3 regions of the Pseudomonas sp. GW821-FHT02A11 genome follow, and region 2 is predicted to be linked to each of the others. Evidence: predicted binding sites of a transcription regulator. Region 2 holds the regulator's gene; each other region holds the start of a gene.
What was found. Region 2 encodes sigma-54, which starts transcription at its own class of promoters, with help from an activator protein. Its sites were predicted from a motif close to ANTGGCATNNANNTTGCTNT; they were not measured.
Positions count from the first base shown of each region.

Region 1 (5,550 bases), on a different contig from region 2:
CTCGGACAGCGCCGCGGTGCGCCGCGAATTCACGCCGCCAGAGAGCAACACGCTGCCGATCAAGAACGTGGTCGTCATCCTGATGGAAAGCTTCGCCGGTCACTCGGTAGGGGCGTTGGGCGATGAGTCGAACATCACGCCTTATTTCGACAAGCTGTCGGAAGAGGGGCTGCTCTTCGATCGTTTCTTCTCCAACGGCACGCACACCCATCAGGGTATGTTCGCGACCATGGCCTGCTTCCCGAACCTGCCAGGCTTCGAATACCTGATGCAGACCCCGGAAGGCAGTCACAAGCTGTCGGGCCTGCCGCAGTTGCTGAGCGCGCGCAAATACGACGACGTGTACGTTTACAACGGCGACTTCGCCTGGGATAACCAGTCCGGTTTCTTCAGCAACCAGGGCATGACCAACTTCATCGGCCGCAACGACTTCGTCAATCCGGTGTTCTCCGACCCGACGTGGGGCGTGTCCGACCAGGACATGTTCGACCGTGGCGCCGAAGAGCTCAAAGCCCGCCAGGCCAAAGGCAAGCCGTTCTATGCCTTGCTGCAGACCCTGTCCAACCACACGCCGTACGCCTTGCCTGCCAACCTGCCGGTTGAGCGCGTGACCGGCCACGGCACCCTGGACGAGCACCTGACGGCGATGCGTTATTCGGACTGGGCGCTGGGTCAGTTTTTCGAGAAGGCCAAGAAAGAGCCGTACTACAAGGACACCCTGTTCGTCGTGGTCGGCGACCATGGCTTCGGCAACAACGAGCAGATCACCGAGATGGACCTGGGCCGTTTCAACGTGCCGATGCTGATGATCGCCCCGGGCCTGCAGGACAAGTTCGGCAAGCGCAGCAGCATCGTCGGCACGCAGATCGACATCGTGCCGACCATCATGGGCCGTCTGGGCGGTGACACCGTGCACCAGTGCTGGGGTCGTGACCTGCTGAACCTGCCGGCGGGCGATCTGGGCTTTGGTGTGATCAAGCCGTCGGGCAGCGAGCAGACCGTGGCGCTGGTTACCGGCAACCGCATCCTGATCGAGCCCAAGGAAATGGAGCCGAAGGTCTACAGCTACGAGCTGGGCACCAAGCCGCACGCCGAACTGGTCCCGAACGCACCTGACGTCGCCGAGCTGCGCAGGAAGCTCGACAGCTTCCTGCAGACTGCGACCAAGAGTTTGCTAGACAACACGGCGGGGGTGAAAGACGCCAAGCCGCAATAAGCCAGCCCCTCTGAAAAACGCCCCGATATCGGGGCGTTTTTTTGCGTCGCTTCATGACGCTCCGGCCATTCACATCGTTGGAACGTCGCAGGCACAGCAGGGTCAAGATCATTAGGCCGGTTTCCGGCCCTGACTGAGGAGACATTGATGAAAGTCTGGACTATTTCGTTTCAGGATAAAGATGGCGTGCAGCAAACCCATAATCTTGAACTCGAGCACCGTCCCAGTGAGGAAGAAGCTGCGCGGTTTTTGCGCCCGATTCTGTTCCCGGTCGTCAATGAGCTTGATCTGAACGATCTGGACGGCCGATCAAAAGCGCCTACGGCGGAAGTGTTAAAAGAACAGAATGCGGTACAGATCCTTTCCATCGTCGAGGCATCTTGAGAAAACCCCTGAAATAACCGCACGTTGCCGATTGGCAACGGGCTAGCAATGAGCGTAATCTGCCAATGAGGTCGGTGAAACATCGCCCGAGCCTACTTGTGCAACGGTGCCTGATGTGTCACACCAGCGCCGGCCTTGCCAGCGACATGCTTGAGTCCCGGGTGGCGGATGATCCGCTGCTCTACGCCTCCCCAGGAGGCGTTTCGGGATCGTTGAAACTCTATCTATCGTTGCATAGGAGGACGTTTCATGAGCACAGCCTATCAAGAAGACATCAGCAGCCACGTACTGCGCCGCATGAAAGAGAGCGGTTTCGACTTCGCACGTATCTATCCCATCGAGTTCTACGCCGTGTTCCCGGATGAGGAGCGCGCGCGTCAGGCCGCCGAGAAGTTTCGCGGCGAATCCATCAATGCCCAGATCAACGCCCGCGAGGACGGCGCGTGGCATCTGCAATTGAGCAAAGTGATGTACGCCACTTACGACGCAATAGGAGATTTCGAGCAGGACTTTCAAAGCGCGATCTTCGGCCTGGATGGCGAGGTCGAAGGCTGGGGCGTGAAGCAGGAGATCAAGCGGGTTCATTGATGCTGCACGCATGAGCCTGGCACTGAACCTCTGTGGGAGCGAATTCATCCGCGAAAAATGGTCTGGTCGATACAGACGTGTCGGTTGTGCGGGCCTATCGCGAATGAATTCGCTCCCACAGGCTTTGCACCGGCTGAGGGTGCACCACCCGAAGATCACCGAAGTTGCCGAATCGCCATCAGCCAAAACAGGGCAAAAAAAAGCCGCTCGGATGAGAGCGGCGGAAAGGGAATTTCGTTTAAAAATCCGGTAACACAGAAGCCATCTGTGGGCAGTCTGAAGCCCGTTGCTCTGCGTCGATGGGGCGATTATCCGCACAAAAAGCCCGATCCGGAAATCAACTCTGGCTATGCTGGTCATAGATTTCCCGGTGGCGGGACGCTTCTCTATGAAGCGTAGGAGAATGGGTGAGGGCGCTTCTTGCACAGGAATGGTGCGAGGGGTTTCGCTGGTTTATTCAACTCATTGATTTTAAAGCGTTTATGCCGCTGGCACGGGCCTTGCGAAGGTCCCTGTGTCCATGGTGACAAGGAGTACGGCATGATCCGCACCTTTTATGATGAGATGTACGATGTTGACGGCACTGTCCGTCCGCATTATCGGGAATTCGCCCGCTGGCTGGGCGAAGCGCCACCTGAGCTGCTGGCTCAGCGTCGGCGTGAGGCCGATCTTTTGTTTCATCGCGCCGGGATTACCTTCACGCTGTACGGTGACGAGCAGGGGACCGAGCGTCTGATCCCCTTCGATACGATTCCACGCAGTATCCCCGCCAGTGAGTGGCGTGTGGTCGAAAAGGGCTGCATCCAGCGGGTCAAGGCGCTGAACATGTTTCTCGCCGACCTTTACCACGACCAACGCATCATCAAGGCTGGCATCATTCCCGCCGAACAGGTGCTGGCCAACGAGCAGTACCAGTTGGCGATGCAAGGCCTGACCCTTCACCGTGACCTGTATTCACACATCTCCGGGGTCGACCTGGTGCGCGACGGCGACGGGACCTATTACGTTCTCGAAGACAATCTGCGCACCCCAAGCGGCGTGAGCTACATGCTCGAAGACCGCAAGATGATGATGCGCCTGTTTCCCGAACTGTTCGCCGCGCAACGCATCGCTCCGATCGATCACTACCCCAACCTGTTGCTCGATACGTTGAAAAGCTCGAGCCCGCTGGATAACCCCAGCGTGGTGGTGCTGACGCCCGGTCGTTTCAACAGTGCGTTCTTCGAGCATGCGTTTCTGGCGCGGGAAATGGGCGTTGAGCTAGTGGAAGGCGCCGACCTGTTCGTGCGTGACGATCGTGTGTACATGCGCACCACGGACGGCCCGAAAGCAGTGGACGTGATCTATCGCCGTCTCGACGATGCGTTTCTCGATCCGCTGGCATTCAACCCGGATTCAATGCTCGGCGTGCCGGGCCTGCTGTCGGCCTACCGCTCGGGCAATGTGGTGCTGGCCAACGCCATTGGCACCGGCGTGGCCGACGACAAATCGGTGTACCCGTTCGTGACTGACATGATCCGCTTCTACCTCGACGAGGAGCCTATCCTCAAGAACGTACCGACCTGGCAATGCCGCAAACCCGAAGAGTTGTCTCACGTGCTGGCCAACCTCGGCGACCTGGTGGTCAAGGAGACCCAGGGCTCCGGCGGCTACGGCATGCTGGTCGGTCCTGCGGCGACGGCGGCCGAGATCGAGTCCTTCCGCGCACGCCTCAAAGCCAAGCCACACGCGTACATCGCTCAACCCACCTTGTCCCTGTCGACCTGTCCGACCTTCGTCGAGAACGGCATCGCCCCGCGACACATCGACCTGCGCCCATTCGTTCTGTCTGGCCGCGAAACCCGCGTCGTGCCTGGCGGCCTGACTCGCGTCGCTTTGCGCGAAGGCTCGTTGGTGGTGAACTCGTCGCAGGGTGGCGGAACCAAGGACACCTGGGTGGTCGAGGATTAAGGATGCCTGCCAATGTTAAGTAGAACTGCCTCGGATTTATATTGGATGTCGCGGTACCTGGAGCGGGCGGAAAACCTCGCACGGATGCTGGACGTCAGCTACTCGCTGTCGCTGATGCCTCAGGATGGACGCGGGGATGGCCTCAATGAACTCGCCATGCCGCTGCTGATTACCGGCACCCTGGACGATTACCGCGAGCGCCATGGCGAGCTGCACGCCGAGCGCCTGCTGCATTTCTTCGCGCTGGATGCCGCCAACCCGGCCAGCATCTTCAGCTGCCTGGCGGCGGCGCGGGCCAGTGCCCATGCGGTGCGTGGGCGCATTACCGCGGACATGTGGGAAAACATCAATTCCACGTATCTGGAAATTCGCGGCATCGCCGAACAGGGCCTGAGCCGCTATGGCATGAGTCGCTTCTGCGAGTGGGTCAAGGAGCGTTCGCACCTGTTCCGCGGCGCCACCTACGGCACCATCATGCGCAACGATGCGTTCCGTTTCATCCGCCTGGGCACCTTCATCGAGCGCGCCGACAATACTTTGCGCATGCTCGATGCCCGCTACGAAATGCTCGAACTGCGCGGGCCGTCGGCGAACGCGGCGGCAGACAGCTCGGCCGCCGGTTACTACCAATGGAGCGCTCTGCTGCGAGCGCTGTCGTCGTTCGAGGCCTACACCGAGGTCTATCGCGATGCGCCGGGTGCGCGTCAGGTCGCCGAATTACTGCTGTTGCGCGCGGACATTCCGCGTTCGCTGCGTGCGTGCCTCGAAGAACTGGACATGATCCTGGCCAGCCTGCCGGGGGCCAACGGGCGTCCTGCGCAGCGTCTGGCGGCCGAGCTCGATGCCCGTCTGCGTTACACCGGCATCGACGAAATCCTCGGCGAAGGCCTGCATGAATGGTTGAACGAATTCATTCCGCTGCTGGCCCAATTGGGTAACGTTATTCACACTTCTTATCTGGAGGCTGCATGAGACTCTCAATTAGCCACGAGACCACCTATCACTACGACGATCAGGTCCGCGCCAGCATCCAGTATTTGCGTCTGACCCCACACGACAGCGAGCGCCAGCAGGTGCTCAGCTGGCAGCTGGCACTGCCGCGCCCGGTGCGTGCGCAGGTCGATCCGTTCGGCAATATCCTCCACGTTCTGACCATGGACGAGCCCCATGAAGCCATCGTCATCGGCGCGCGCGGGCAGGTGGAAATCGATGAAAAACGTGAGGCCGAGCATGAAAGCCAGTCCTCGCTGCCATTTCTGCGCTTCACGCGCCTGACCGAAGCGGACGAAGCGATTCGCGCGTTCGCGGCCAAAGAAACGAAAAAACGTACCGATCGCACTGCGCTGATTGACCTGATGCAGGCGCTGAACCAGCACATCGTGTACACCCCCGGCGCCACGGCCGTCGACACC
Region 1 is NZ_JBWKWB010000019.1:40,184-45,733, forward strand. Features, by position in the region: gene AC07V9_RS22385 (LTA synthase family protein) at 1-1,216, shown strand, start outside; gene AC07V9_RS22390 (hypothetical protein) at 1,364-1,600, shown strand; gene AC07V9_RS22395 (ribonuclease E inhibitor RraB) at 1,850-2,188, shown strand; gene AC07V9_RS22400 (circularly permuted type 2 ATP-grasp protein) at 2,729-4,138, shown strand; gene AC07V9_RS22405 (alpha-E domain-containing protein) at 4,151-5,110, shown strand; gene AC07V9_RS22410 (transglutaminase family protein) at 5,107-5,550, shown strand, end outside.
Region 1: a site for sigma-54 is predicted at 2,676-2,695, ahead of AC07V9_RS22400 (circularly permuted type 2 ATP-grasp protein). Genes of this name have one in related genera too.

Region 2 (5,550 bases):
ACAGGCGACTGAAATAGGCAAGGCGCATCGACGCCGAGACGACGCCGACGAAGCGGCCATCGGGGGAGGGGATGCGACGGCTGAAACTGATGCACCAGTCCTTGAAGCCCCAGCGTGACTTGAACGGGCCGTCCACTACCAGCGCCAGCGAGTCATTTTGTTTGTGTTGGGTGAAGCTGGTGCGATCGGAGAAATTGTCCTCGCGGGCAATCACCGACATTGAGTCGGCGACGATCGCTCCCTTGTCATCCAGCACTACCAGATCGCCCTTGTAGGGCGCAGCGGTCGAACGGTCAAACAGCACCTGCTGACGGAGCTGGGCGGAAATCGACATCACCTCCGGCTGCTGCCACGTCGCGATCATGCCCTGCAGCGAAGTGTCGTACAGATCCGCATTGCGCTGCACATCCGCATCGATCAGTTGCACCACATTGTTCGCCGAGCGCACGGCCAGATCGGTCGCATTGCCGTACTCACGGGTCAGCAGCGAGGTGACGATCGCCAGAATCGCGATCACCGCCAGCAGGCTGCCGGACATCAGCATCTTTTCCGGGCGGGACCAGGCTCTTTGCAGCGTCAAGGCGGCGGACAATGTCATCGATCAGCTCTGTGTAGATACAACCATTGCTCCCGTCGCGCATGGGCATGGACGTCAGTCGTTCATTCGAGCTGATCCATGCTGAGGGTGAAGATTGGCGACGGGGTGTTTCAAGGCGATGAATTAAAGATCCATCGCGGTGATTGATCAAGTCTGATGATAGGGGGGTGGCTGTCAGGGGCCGGCCTGATTGAAGCGCGATGCGTCAACCAGGGGGGAGGCGCAGAGGGCGATCACTCGCCCTCGTCGAACTTGTTGTTGATCAGCTCGATCAGGCCTTCCAGCGCAGCCTGTTCGTCGTCGCCTTCGGTCAGCAAATGAATCTCGGTGCCTTTGCCGGCGGCGAGCATCATGACGGCCATGATGCTTTTGCCGTCGACCATGCTGTCCGGCGAGCGGCCGACCCGGATCTGGCACGGGAATTTGCCGGCGACGCCGACGAACTTGGCTGCGGCGCGAGCGTGCAGGCCCAGCTTGTTGATGATGGTGATCTGGTGAGCGGGCATCGCGTTGGGGGTCCTTTCAGCTTAGGTCGCGGTGGCGGACCTGAACATTCTTGAGCGATTGTTGCAGGACCTGACCCAAGCGTTCGGTCAGGTAGACGGAGCGGTGGTGCCCGCCGGTGCAGCCAATGGCAATGGTGACGTATGCACGGCTGCTGGCGGCGAAGCGCGGCAACCATTTGATCAGGTATGAGGAGATGTCCTGAAACATTTCCTCGACATCAGGTTGAGCCGCCAGGTAATCGGCCACCGGCTGGTCGAGCCCCGATTGCGCGCGCAGTTCGGGTTTCCAGTAAGGATTGGGCAGGCAGCGCACATCGAACACGAGGTCGGCGTCCACCGGCATGCCGCGCTTGAAGCCGAACGACTCGATCAGAAACGCAGTGCCCGGCTCTGGCTTGTTCAGCAGGCGCAACTTGAGGGTGTCGCGCAGCTGGTAGAGGTTCAGGTGGGTCGTATCGATGGTCAGGTCGGCCAAGTCGATGATCGGCCCGAGCAAGTTCTTTTCGTCACGAATGGCTTCGGCCAGCGAGCGTGTGGCGTTGCTCAGCGGGTGGCGGCGGCGCGTTTCGGAAAAGCGTTTGAGCAACGTGGATTCTTCGGCGTCCAGGAACAGCACGTCACAGCGGATGTGCCGCCCACGCACCTCTTCGAGCAGGCGCGGGAAGCGTGTCAGGTGGCTGGGCAGGTTGCGGGCATCTATGGAAACGGCCAGCAACGGCTCGGCGAGCTCAGTGTTGATCAGCGCGCGCTCGGCCAGTTCGGGGAGCAAGCCCGCGGGCAGGTTATCGACGCAGTAGAAACCGCTGTCTTCGAGAACATCGAGGGCCGTACTCTTGCCGGAGCCGGAGCGACCGCTGACGATGATCATGCGCATGATCAGTGACCGTTCTGAACGTGAAGCACGACGTTGTAGAGCTCATCACTGCTTTTGGCGCCACGCAGGCTTGCCCGCACGTCGGCACGGTCGAGCATGCTGGCGATCTGGCGCAGCAGTTCGAGGTGCGCGTCGGTGGCCGCCTCGGGGACGAGCAGGACGAACAATAGATCCACGGGCGCGCCGTCAATGGCGTCGAAGTCGACCGGGCGTTCAAGATGCAGCACGGCGCTGACCGGCGCGGTGCAGCCTTTGAGTCTGCAGTGAGGAATGGCGATGCCGTTGCCAAAGCCGGTCGAACCGAGCTTTTCGCGGGCGATGAGGCTTTCGTAGACGGTTTGCCAGTCGAACTCGGGCACTTCTTTGCCGATCAGCTTGGCAATCTCTTCGAGTACAGCTTTTTTACTGCCGCCTGGCACGTTCACGAGGGAACGGCCAGGGGTCAGGATGTTTTCAAGTCGGATCATGGATGAGGGGTATCAGCGAGCTGCCGCACCTTTGAGGATGCTTTGCTGCTTTTCCTTATGCTTGAGCAATTGTCTGTCCAGCTTGTCAGTGAGCAGGTCGATTGCCGCGTACATGTCGTCATGTTCCGCATTGGCAACCACTTCTCCACCGTGGATATGCAGCGTGGCCTCGATCTTCTGTTTGAGTTTCTCGACGGCCATCGTCACCTGAACGTTGGTAATCTTGTCAAAGTGCCCTTCGAGCTTTTTGAGTTTCAGCTCGACGTATTCGCGCAGGGGCTTGGTTACTTCCAGTTGGTGTCCACTGATGTTGACTTGCATACAGCTTCTCCTTCGTTGCCAGTGCATTAAGAGGCAGGCTTGGATGCCTGCCACTGGAACGCTGTGGCCTGTGCCCTTTACATCAGTCGCTTGCGTTCGCTTGAAGGCGCTATCCCTAGAGATTCGCGGTATTTGGCGACTGTGCGACGGGCCACTTGAATGCCTTGTGCCTCCAGTAAACCAGCGATCTTGCTGTCACTCAACGGCTTTTTCTGATTTTCCGCAGCAACCAGTTTTTTGATGATCGCGCGGATCGCCGTGGACGAGCATTCACCGCCTTCGGAGGTACTGACGTGGCTGGAGAAGAAGTACTTCAGTTCGTAAATGCCGCGCGGCGTGTGCATGAATTTCTGCGTGGTGACACGAGAAATCGTTGACTCGTGCATGCCAACCGCTTCGGCGATATCGTGCAGCACGAGCGGCTTCATCGCCTCGTCGCCGTACTCCAGGAACCCGCGTTGATGTTCGACGATCTGGGTGGCGACCTTCATCAGGGTCTCATTGCGGCTTTGCAGGCTCTTGATGAACCAGCGCGCCTCCTGCAACTGGTTGCGCATGAAGGTGTTGTCGGCGCTGGTGTCGGCGCGGCGCACGAAACCTGCGTACTGCGGATTCACGCGCAGACGCGGCACGGCTTCCTGATTCAGCTCGACCAGCCAGCGCTCGTTGTCCTTGCGCACGATGACGTCAGGCACCACGTACTCGGCTTCGGTGGATTCGATCTGTGATCCGGGACGCGGGTTGAGGCTCTGGACCAGTTCAATGACCTGGCGCAGGTCGTCTTCCTTGATCTTCATGCGGCGCATCAGCTGCGCGTAATCGCGGCTACCGAGCAGGTCGATGTAGTCGCTGACCAGCCGCTGTGCTTCGGCGAGCCACTTGGTCTTGGCCGGGAGCTGACGCAGTTGCAGCAGCAGGCATTCGCTCAGGGTGCGGGCGCCGATGCCTGCGGGTTCGAATTGCTGAATGCGATGAAGCACGGCTTCGATTTCGTCCAGCTCGATGTCGAGTTCCGGGTCGAAAGCGTCCAGCAGTTCTTCGAGGGATTCGTCCAGGTAACCCTGGTTGTTGATGCAGTCGATCAGCGTGACCGCGATCAGGCGGTCGGTATCGGACATCGGTGCCAGGTTCAGTTGCCACAGCAGATGGCTCTGCAGGCTCTCGCCCGCGGAGGTGCGGGTGGTGAAGTCCCACTCGTCATCGTCATTGCTGGGCAGGCTGCTGGCGCTGGTCTGGTAGACATCTTCCCAGGCTGTGTCGACGGGCAGTTCGTTGGGAATGCGTTCGCTTTCGCTCCACTCGCTGTCTTCGAACGTGTCGACGGTCGGTGCTGATTCCTGGTAGGTCGGTTCCTGAATCTCAGGGGTGGGCTTTGTTTCGATATTGTCGGCCATGGGGTCGGCGTTATCGAAATCGTCGCCTTCTTCCTGGCGCTCCAGCATAGGGTTTGACTCCAGTGCCTCCTGAATTTCCTGTTGGAGATCCAGCGTCGACAGTTGGAGTAAGCGGATGGCCTGTTGCAGCTGCGGTGTCATCGTCAGCTGCTGGCCCATTCTCAAGACTAGCGAAGGTTTCATGGCAGGGACTTAACACCTTATTCGCCGGCGCACATGGGCGCCATCCACTACTAGGGCGCCGGGGCGCCAACTTAAGCAAATTATATGCCTGAAACCTGTGTGTTTGCCTAGGGTGTGATGGCAATTAATGCGAGGTTGGCGATGAGTCGCATGTTGCGTTCATCCGCCAACCCTTGCCATCGGCCGCTTACAGGCGGAACTCGTGGCCGAGATACACTTCCTTCACCAACTGGTTGGCGAGAATGGTTTCAGAGTCACCTTCTGCGATCAGTTGCCCATCGTTGACGATGTAGGCCGTTTCACAGATGTCGAGGGTCTCGCGGACGTTGTGGTCAGTGATCAGAACGCCGATGCCCTTGGCCTTGAGATGGTAGATGATCTGCTTGATGTCACCCACGGAGATCGGGTCGACACCGGCGAAGGGTTCGTCGAGCAGGATGAACTTGGGGGCGGTGGCCAGGGCGCGTGCGATTTCGACACGGCGGCGTTCGCCACCCGAAAGGCTCATGCCAAGGTTGTCGCGAATGTGCGTGATGTGGAATTCCTGAAGCAGGCTCTCCAGCTCTTTGCGACGCCCGGCGCGGTCGAGTTCCTTGCGGGTCTCGAGAATGGCCATGATGTTGTCCGACACCGACAGCTTGCGGAAGATCGAGGCTTCCTGCGGCAGGTAGCCGATACCGGCGCGTGCGCGGCCGTGCATGGGCTGATGGCTGACGTCCTGGTCGTCGATCAGGACGCGGCCCTGATCGGCCTGAACCAGGCCGACGATCATATAGAAACATGTCGTCTTGCCTGCGCCGTTAGGACCCAGGAGGCCGACGATCTGACCGCTGTCGATGGACAGGCTGACATCACGTACGACCTGGCGAGCCTTGTAGGCCTTGGCCAGGTGTTGGGCTTTCAGCGTCGCCATTACTGGGCCTTCTGCTGGTCGGTTTTCTTTTTCGGCTGGATCACCATGTCGACGCGAGGACGGGCTTCAGTGACCTTGCTGCCTGTTGCGCGGCCGGCACTGGCAAGCTTTCTGACCGTGTCATAGACGATTTTCTCGCCCTGGGTCACGTTGTTGTCCTTGTCGACCACTTTGGCCTTGTCGATCAGCACGATGCGGTTTTGCGGCGCGTGGTACTGGATCGTCACGCCCCAGCCCTGAACGGGTTTGGGGTCGCCGGCCGTCTGCAACTGCTCGAAGTAGGCCAGGTTGCCC
Region 2 is NZ_JBWKWB010000018.1:22,951-28,500, reverse strand. Features, by position in the region: gene AC07V9_RS21775 (sensor domain-containing diguanylate cyclase) at 1-598, opposite strand, end outside; gene AC07V9_RS21770 (HPr family phosphocarrier protein) at 832-1,104, opposite strand; gene rapZ (RNase adapter RapZ) at 1,121-1,978, opposite strand; gene ptsN (PTS IIA-like nitrogen regulatory protein PtsN) at 1,981-2,445, opposite strand; gene hpf (ribosome hibernation-promoting factor, HPF/YfiA family) at 2,458-2,766, opposite strand; gene AC07V9_RS21750 (RNA polymerase factor sigma-54) at 2,844-4,343, opposite strand; gene lptB (LPS export ABC transporter ATP-binding protein) at 4,531-5,256, opposite strand; gene lptA (lipopolysaccharide transport periplasmic protein LptA) at 5,256-5,550, opposite strand, start outside.

Region 3 (5,550 bases), on a different contig from region 2:
ACGAGAGGAACACCCGCTGCGAAGGTGGTCGAGAGGGTACGCGCATAACGTGCAACCGCAGATTTATAAAGCAGCGGGCCTATGACCGGTATCTTTAACAATCCGCGGTCAAGAGAGTTTCTAAATTTCTCAGATTTCCGATGTACACGCTTAAATAAAATAATTAAAATGAACAGCGCACCTATTAGCATCCACCAGTAATCCTGCACAATCTGTGATAAGCCTATGACCATCAGTGTGAACTGAGGCAGCTTGGCGCCAAAGCCTGCGAAAATCTCCTGGAACTGGGGGACCACTTTTAGAAGCAGGATCATTGTCACGATAAATGCCACGACGACTACCGCAATGGGGTAAGTCATCGCTTTTTTTATCTTCGCTTTAAGCGATTCGGTCTTTTCTTTATAGGTGGCAACTCGGTCAAGTAGCGACTCCAGTGCCCCCGCCTGTTCCCCGGCATCTACGAGGTTGCAAAACAGCTCGTCAAAGTACATAGGTTTTTGCCGGAGAGATGTGGCCAGACTGTGCCCTGAGGCTACTTCTTGTTTGACATCATTTACCAGCTTTCGCATATTCGGATTGTCGGAACCTTCGCTAATGATATCGAATGACTGCAGCAATGGCACCCCGGCCTTCATCATGGTCGCCATCTGCCGACTGAAGAAAGCAATATCCAAGGGTTTGATTTTCTTACCTGCGCCGAAGAACGATACAGATTTTTTTTTGACTTTAGTCGGATTGATACCTTGTTTTCTAAGTTGTGCTTTGATGAGGGCCGGGTTGTGTCCATTCAGCTCTCCCGAAACTTTGGTGCCTTTTTTATCCAGCCCTTCCCAAGTGTAAACACTGACTCTTACTGGTTTGGTCGCCATGTTCAGTCCTTGGTCACGCGGTTGACTTCCTCAAGGCTAGTAAGGCCTTGCATAGCTTTCATTAGGCCTGAAGTTCGGAGGTCGTTGAACCCGTCTTTACGCATTTGGGCCGAAATTTCGAGGGAGTTTCCTTCTTCCATGATGATACGCTCAAGTGCGGGGGTGCTTTTGACTACCTCATAAATACCCACGCGGCCCTTATAGCCTGCATTACACTGTTCGCAACCTACCGGAGAGTAAAGTTTAAATGTTCCTATCTTCTCTGCTGGAAACCCCTCAGCAACCTGGGTTTCTTTGGGTATCTCGATTTCTTTCTTGCAATGTGGGCAGAGTTTGCGAGCGAGCCGCTGAGCGATGATAAGATTGATTGCTGTGGCGATATTGAACGCAGCTACACCCATATGATGCAAGCGAGTCAATGTTTCTGCAGCGCTGTTTGTGTGTAGCGTAGAAAGGACCATGTGGCCTGTCTGCGACGCCTTGATCGCAATCTCCGCAGTTTCAAGATCTCGAATTTCACCGACCATGATCACGTCTGGATCCTGGCGCAGAAATGCGCGCAGAGCCTGAGAAAAATCCATGCCTTGACGGGGATTGACGTTAACTTGATTGATACCCTCAAGGTTGATTTCAACAGGATCCTCAGCTGTGGAGATGTTTATATCCGGGGTATTAAGGATATTGAGACCGGTATAAAGTGAAACTGTTTTACCTGAGCCGGTCGGACCGGTTACCAAGATCATGCCTTGTGGCTTGCTTAGGGCATCGAGATACAGCGCTTTTTGTTCAGGCTCATAGCCCAATGCGTCAATGCCCATTTGTGCGCTGGTGGGATCGAGTATCCGCATCACGATTTTCTCGCCCCATAGAGTAGGCAAGGTGTTGACGCGAAAATCGATGGCGCGGCTTTTGGAAATACGTAGTTTGATGCGACCATCCTGTGGCTTACGACGCTCGGAAATATCGAGTCCTGCCATAACCTTCAGACGCGCTGCGATCCTGCCCGCCAATTGGGTTGGGGGTTTGGCCACCTCGTGAAGAATGCCGTCAGTGCGCAAGCGTACTCGAAAAATCTTTTCATAAGGTTCAAAGTGCAAGTCCGATGAACCCAGACGAATAGCGTCCATGAGCATTTTATTGACGAATTTGACAACTGGCGCGTCATCGGCGTCCTGCCCGGCAATCGGATTTTCCTTGGCATCATCAACGGCTTCGATTTCTAGGCCGAGGTCAACATCTGACATGTCGCCCAAGCCAGAATGACTATCGAAAAACTTCTCGATGGCGGCAGTGAGTTTGTCGTCCTCAACCAAGATCGCTTCAGTGTTCAGGCCGGTACTGAATTGGATGTCAGTGATCGCTTGATGGTTTGTCGGGTCGGATACACCGACAAACAGCTTGTTGCCTCTGCGCCACAACGGCAAAACCGAGTGTTGCCTAATCAGCTTTTCACTGACGAGCCCTCTAAGCTGGCTATCTTTGTCGAGCGTGTTCAAATCAAGAAAAGGCAATCCGAACTGCTCTGATGCCAGCTCTGCCAGTGTCAGACCTTTGACTAACTTATTTTGAACGAGATGACTGACAAGCGAAACCTTATCGCGACGCGCTTGCTGATAGGCTTGTTGTGCAGCTTTTTCGTTGAGAAGTTCAGCTAAAACGAGTTGCTTTGCCAAACCAGTGAGGACCACATCAGTCATTCCAGCCACCACACACAGACATTGGACCTTTTATAGCGTAGTCGGGCTTGGCTGCCAAATTGGCGTATAGTAGTGACAAAAAATGTCACTTTATGCCGGGTCTGGGTCGGGTGCGAGGAGTGAGGTAAGGTGCCACTCTAGTGGGGTGGGTCAGTGCAGGTTGGCACACACTATGCTTCTCGCATTTTAGGGCGACACCTCATTGACGTTTTGGAGTAGTACCAATGAATACACAAAAAGGCTTTACCCTGATCGAGCTGATGATCGTGGTGGCGATCGTCGGTATTTTGGCTGCTGTAGCGCTTCCGGCTTATCAAAATTATACGGTCAGAGCTCAGGTGACGGAGCTGATGTCTCTGGCGGATGGGGCAAAAACTCCTGTCGCTGAGGTTTTTCAAGCTACTGGAGCGCTTCCTGCCAGTAACGCGGCTGCTAACTATGGTGGGGCGACCGGTAAATATACTGCCTCCGTAAACGTTGGTGCAGGCGGAGTGATTACCGCTTTGGCCGATCAAGCTAACTCGAACACTGCCCTGCGCGGTCTGACAATTACATTGACTCCTGCGCAGGACGCTACAGGTACTTTGGTTTGGACCTGCGCTGGTACGGTACCTGCTCAGTTGCGTCCTACTACCTGCCGTTAATATTCCCTGACCACCTCGATATCTGAGGTTGCCTTGGGCTTCCAAATCCCGCCATCAGGCGGGATTTTTCCATTGGCTGCCATGTACTGATGGTGCTCAAAACGTTGTCTGCCGTTATCGACTTTGCTAGCCTGCCGCCATAGCCGAAATAGCTCAGTCGGTAGAGCAGCGCACTCGTAACGCGAAGGTCGTAGGTTCGATTCCTATTTTCGGCACCAAACAAAAAGCCCGGTCCTCAAGACCGGGCTTTTCGTTTCCGCAGGGTTCGTCATGCTGTAGGAGCATGCTTGCCCGCGATGGCGGTGTTTCAGCATCATGCAGCGTAACTGACAAACCGTATTCACGGGCAAGCGCGCTCCTACGGGTTCGAACGTCAAACACTCAACCGCATCGACAAATCCACCGCCCTCACATCCTTGGTCAACGTCCCGATCGAGATGTAATCCACGCCCGTTTCGGCAATTGTGCGCAGGGTCGCGTCGGTCACGCCGCCGCTGGCTTCGAGTTTGGCGCGGCCTGCCGTGAGGCGTACGGCTTCGCGCATGTCGTCGAGGCTGAGTTCGTCGAGCATGATGATGTCGGCGCCGCCGTCGAGGGCCTGTTTGAGTTCGTCGAGGCTTTCGACTTCGACTTCAACCGTTTTGCCGGGGGCGATCTTGTGGGCGGCGACGATGGCTTGGGCGATGCCGCCGCAGGCTGCGATGTGGTTTTCCTTGATCAGGAAGGCGTCGTACAGGCCAATGCGATGGTTGTGGCAGCCGCCGCAGGTGACGGCGTATTTCTGCGCAAGGCGCAAGCCGGGGAGGGTTTTGCGGGTGTCGAGCAGTTTGACCTGGGTGTCAGCGACCATGTCGGCATAATGCTGCGAGCGTGTTGCGACGCCGGAGAGCATTTGCAGGAAGTTGAGGGCACTGCGCTCGCCAGTGAGCAGCGAGCGGGCAGGGCCTTCGAGGTGGAACAGGGCCTGGTTGGGCTGGACCCGTTCGCCGTCCGCGACTTGCCAATGCACGGCAACGCGCTGGTCGAGCTGGCGGAAAACGCTGTCGACCCAGGCCGTGCCAGCGATCACCGCTGCATCGCGGGAAATCACGGTGGCCTTGGCCAGACGCTCGGCGGTGATCAGTTGCGCAGTGATGTCGCCACTGCCCACGTCCTCAAGCAGCGCACGGCGTACGTTGGCTTCGATTTCGGCGGTCAGAGCGGCAAGACGTAGATTCGGCATATCGGACTCCACTTACTAAGTGGTCGGAGTATAAGGCAGTCGTCTGTACCAACCCACCTGCGTCGCGCCCTTCAAATGAGTGCATGAGCTGCACTTGGTCGGTTTTTTCATCTCATATGCGACAGAATGCGATTTTCGCGGTCTATCGGTGCACGAACCGCTTCGCTCCCTCCTATTATTCCAATTAAGGCGAAGCGTCCGCTGGCGGGCGGACAGGATTTACCAGATACTGCGCCTTGTATTTGACGTCATAGCCTTGACGTTATCGCCGTATTCCCCAGGGACAAAATTTCGAGAACCGGTCAAACCCAGGCTCATCCTGCGTTTGTCAGAAAGTGTGGCTGTTGCGAGTGGGTTGACGGAAGGAGTCCTTGATGCAGAACGACAATAAAGTGGTGCCTTTGAGTAAGTCGGGTCCGGACCAGTCGGGGTCCTCGCCTGTCGCTCGGCTGCCCGTCGTTCTGCTGCAGGTCCGCGATAAAGCTGCTCAGCAGCTTAAAGAAAGCCTGCAGACGTTGTTCGATAACGCCGACGACACCCTCTTCGAAATGGCCGACCGGGCGCACAACAACGCCGAGCAGAACGTCTTTTTCGAAGCCATGCGCGACCTTCGCCTGAAGCGAAAGAGCATCGAGCGCAACTTCCTGGACAAATTTTTCGAAGCCTTCCTGCGCCTCGGAAATTATGAGATTGCCGAGCCGATCCTCGCTGAACCCGTTACCTTCGACAAACTCGCGCTGGTGCACAACGACGACCTGGAACGTACCGTGGCGATCGACGCCATGGTGACCAAGGTGATGAACCGTGACGGCGTGGCCCTGAGCCAGCTGACCACGCGCCTGAACGAGCTGATCCCGCAACCGCTGACCGACGAGAGCAACCCGCTGGGGCCGACGCTGCTGTGCGATTTCTTTTTGCAGGCGGGCCGCAATCTGGGCGTGGAGATCAAGGTCAAGCTGATCATCCTCAAGCTCTTCGAAAAATACGCGCTGTCCAACGCCGACCAGCTGTATGAAGAAGCCAACCTGCTGTTGATCGCTGCGGGTGTGCTGCCGGAGTTGAAGGTCCTGCCATCTCGGCGTGCCTCCGATCGCTCCGCGAGCGCCGCCGCGCCCACT
Region 3 is NZ_JBWKWB010000026.1:11,408-16,957, forward strand. Features, by position in the region: gene AC07V9_RS24995 (type II secretion system F family protein) at 1-869, opposite strand, end outside; gene pilB (type IV-A pilus assembly ATPase PilB) at 872-2,566, opposite strand; gene AC07V9_RS25005 (pilin) at 2,791-3,210, shown strand; tRNA gene AC07V9_RS25010 (tRNA-Thr) at 3,353-3,428, shown strand; gene nadC (carboxylating nicotinate-nucleotide diphosphorylase) at 3,584-4,432, opposite strand; gene AC07V9_RS25020 (DUF1631 domain-containing protein) at 4,807-5,550, shown strand, end outside.
Region 3: a site for sigma-54 is predicted at 2,726-2,745, ahead of AC07V9_RS25005 (pilin). Genes of this name have one in related genera too.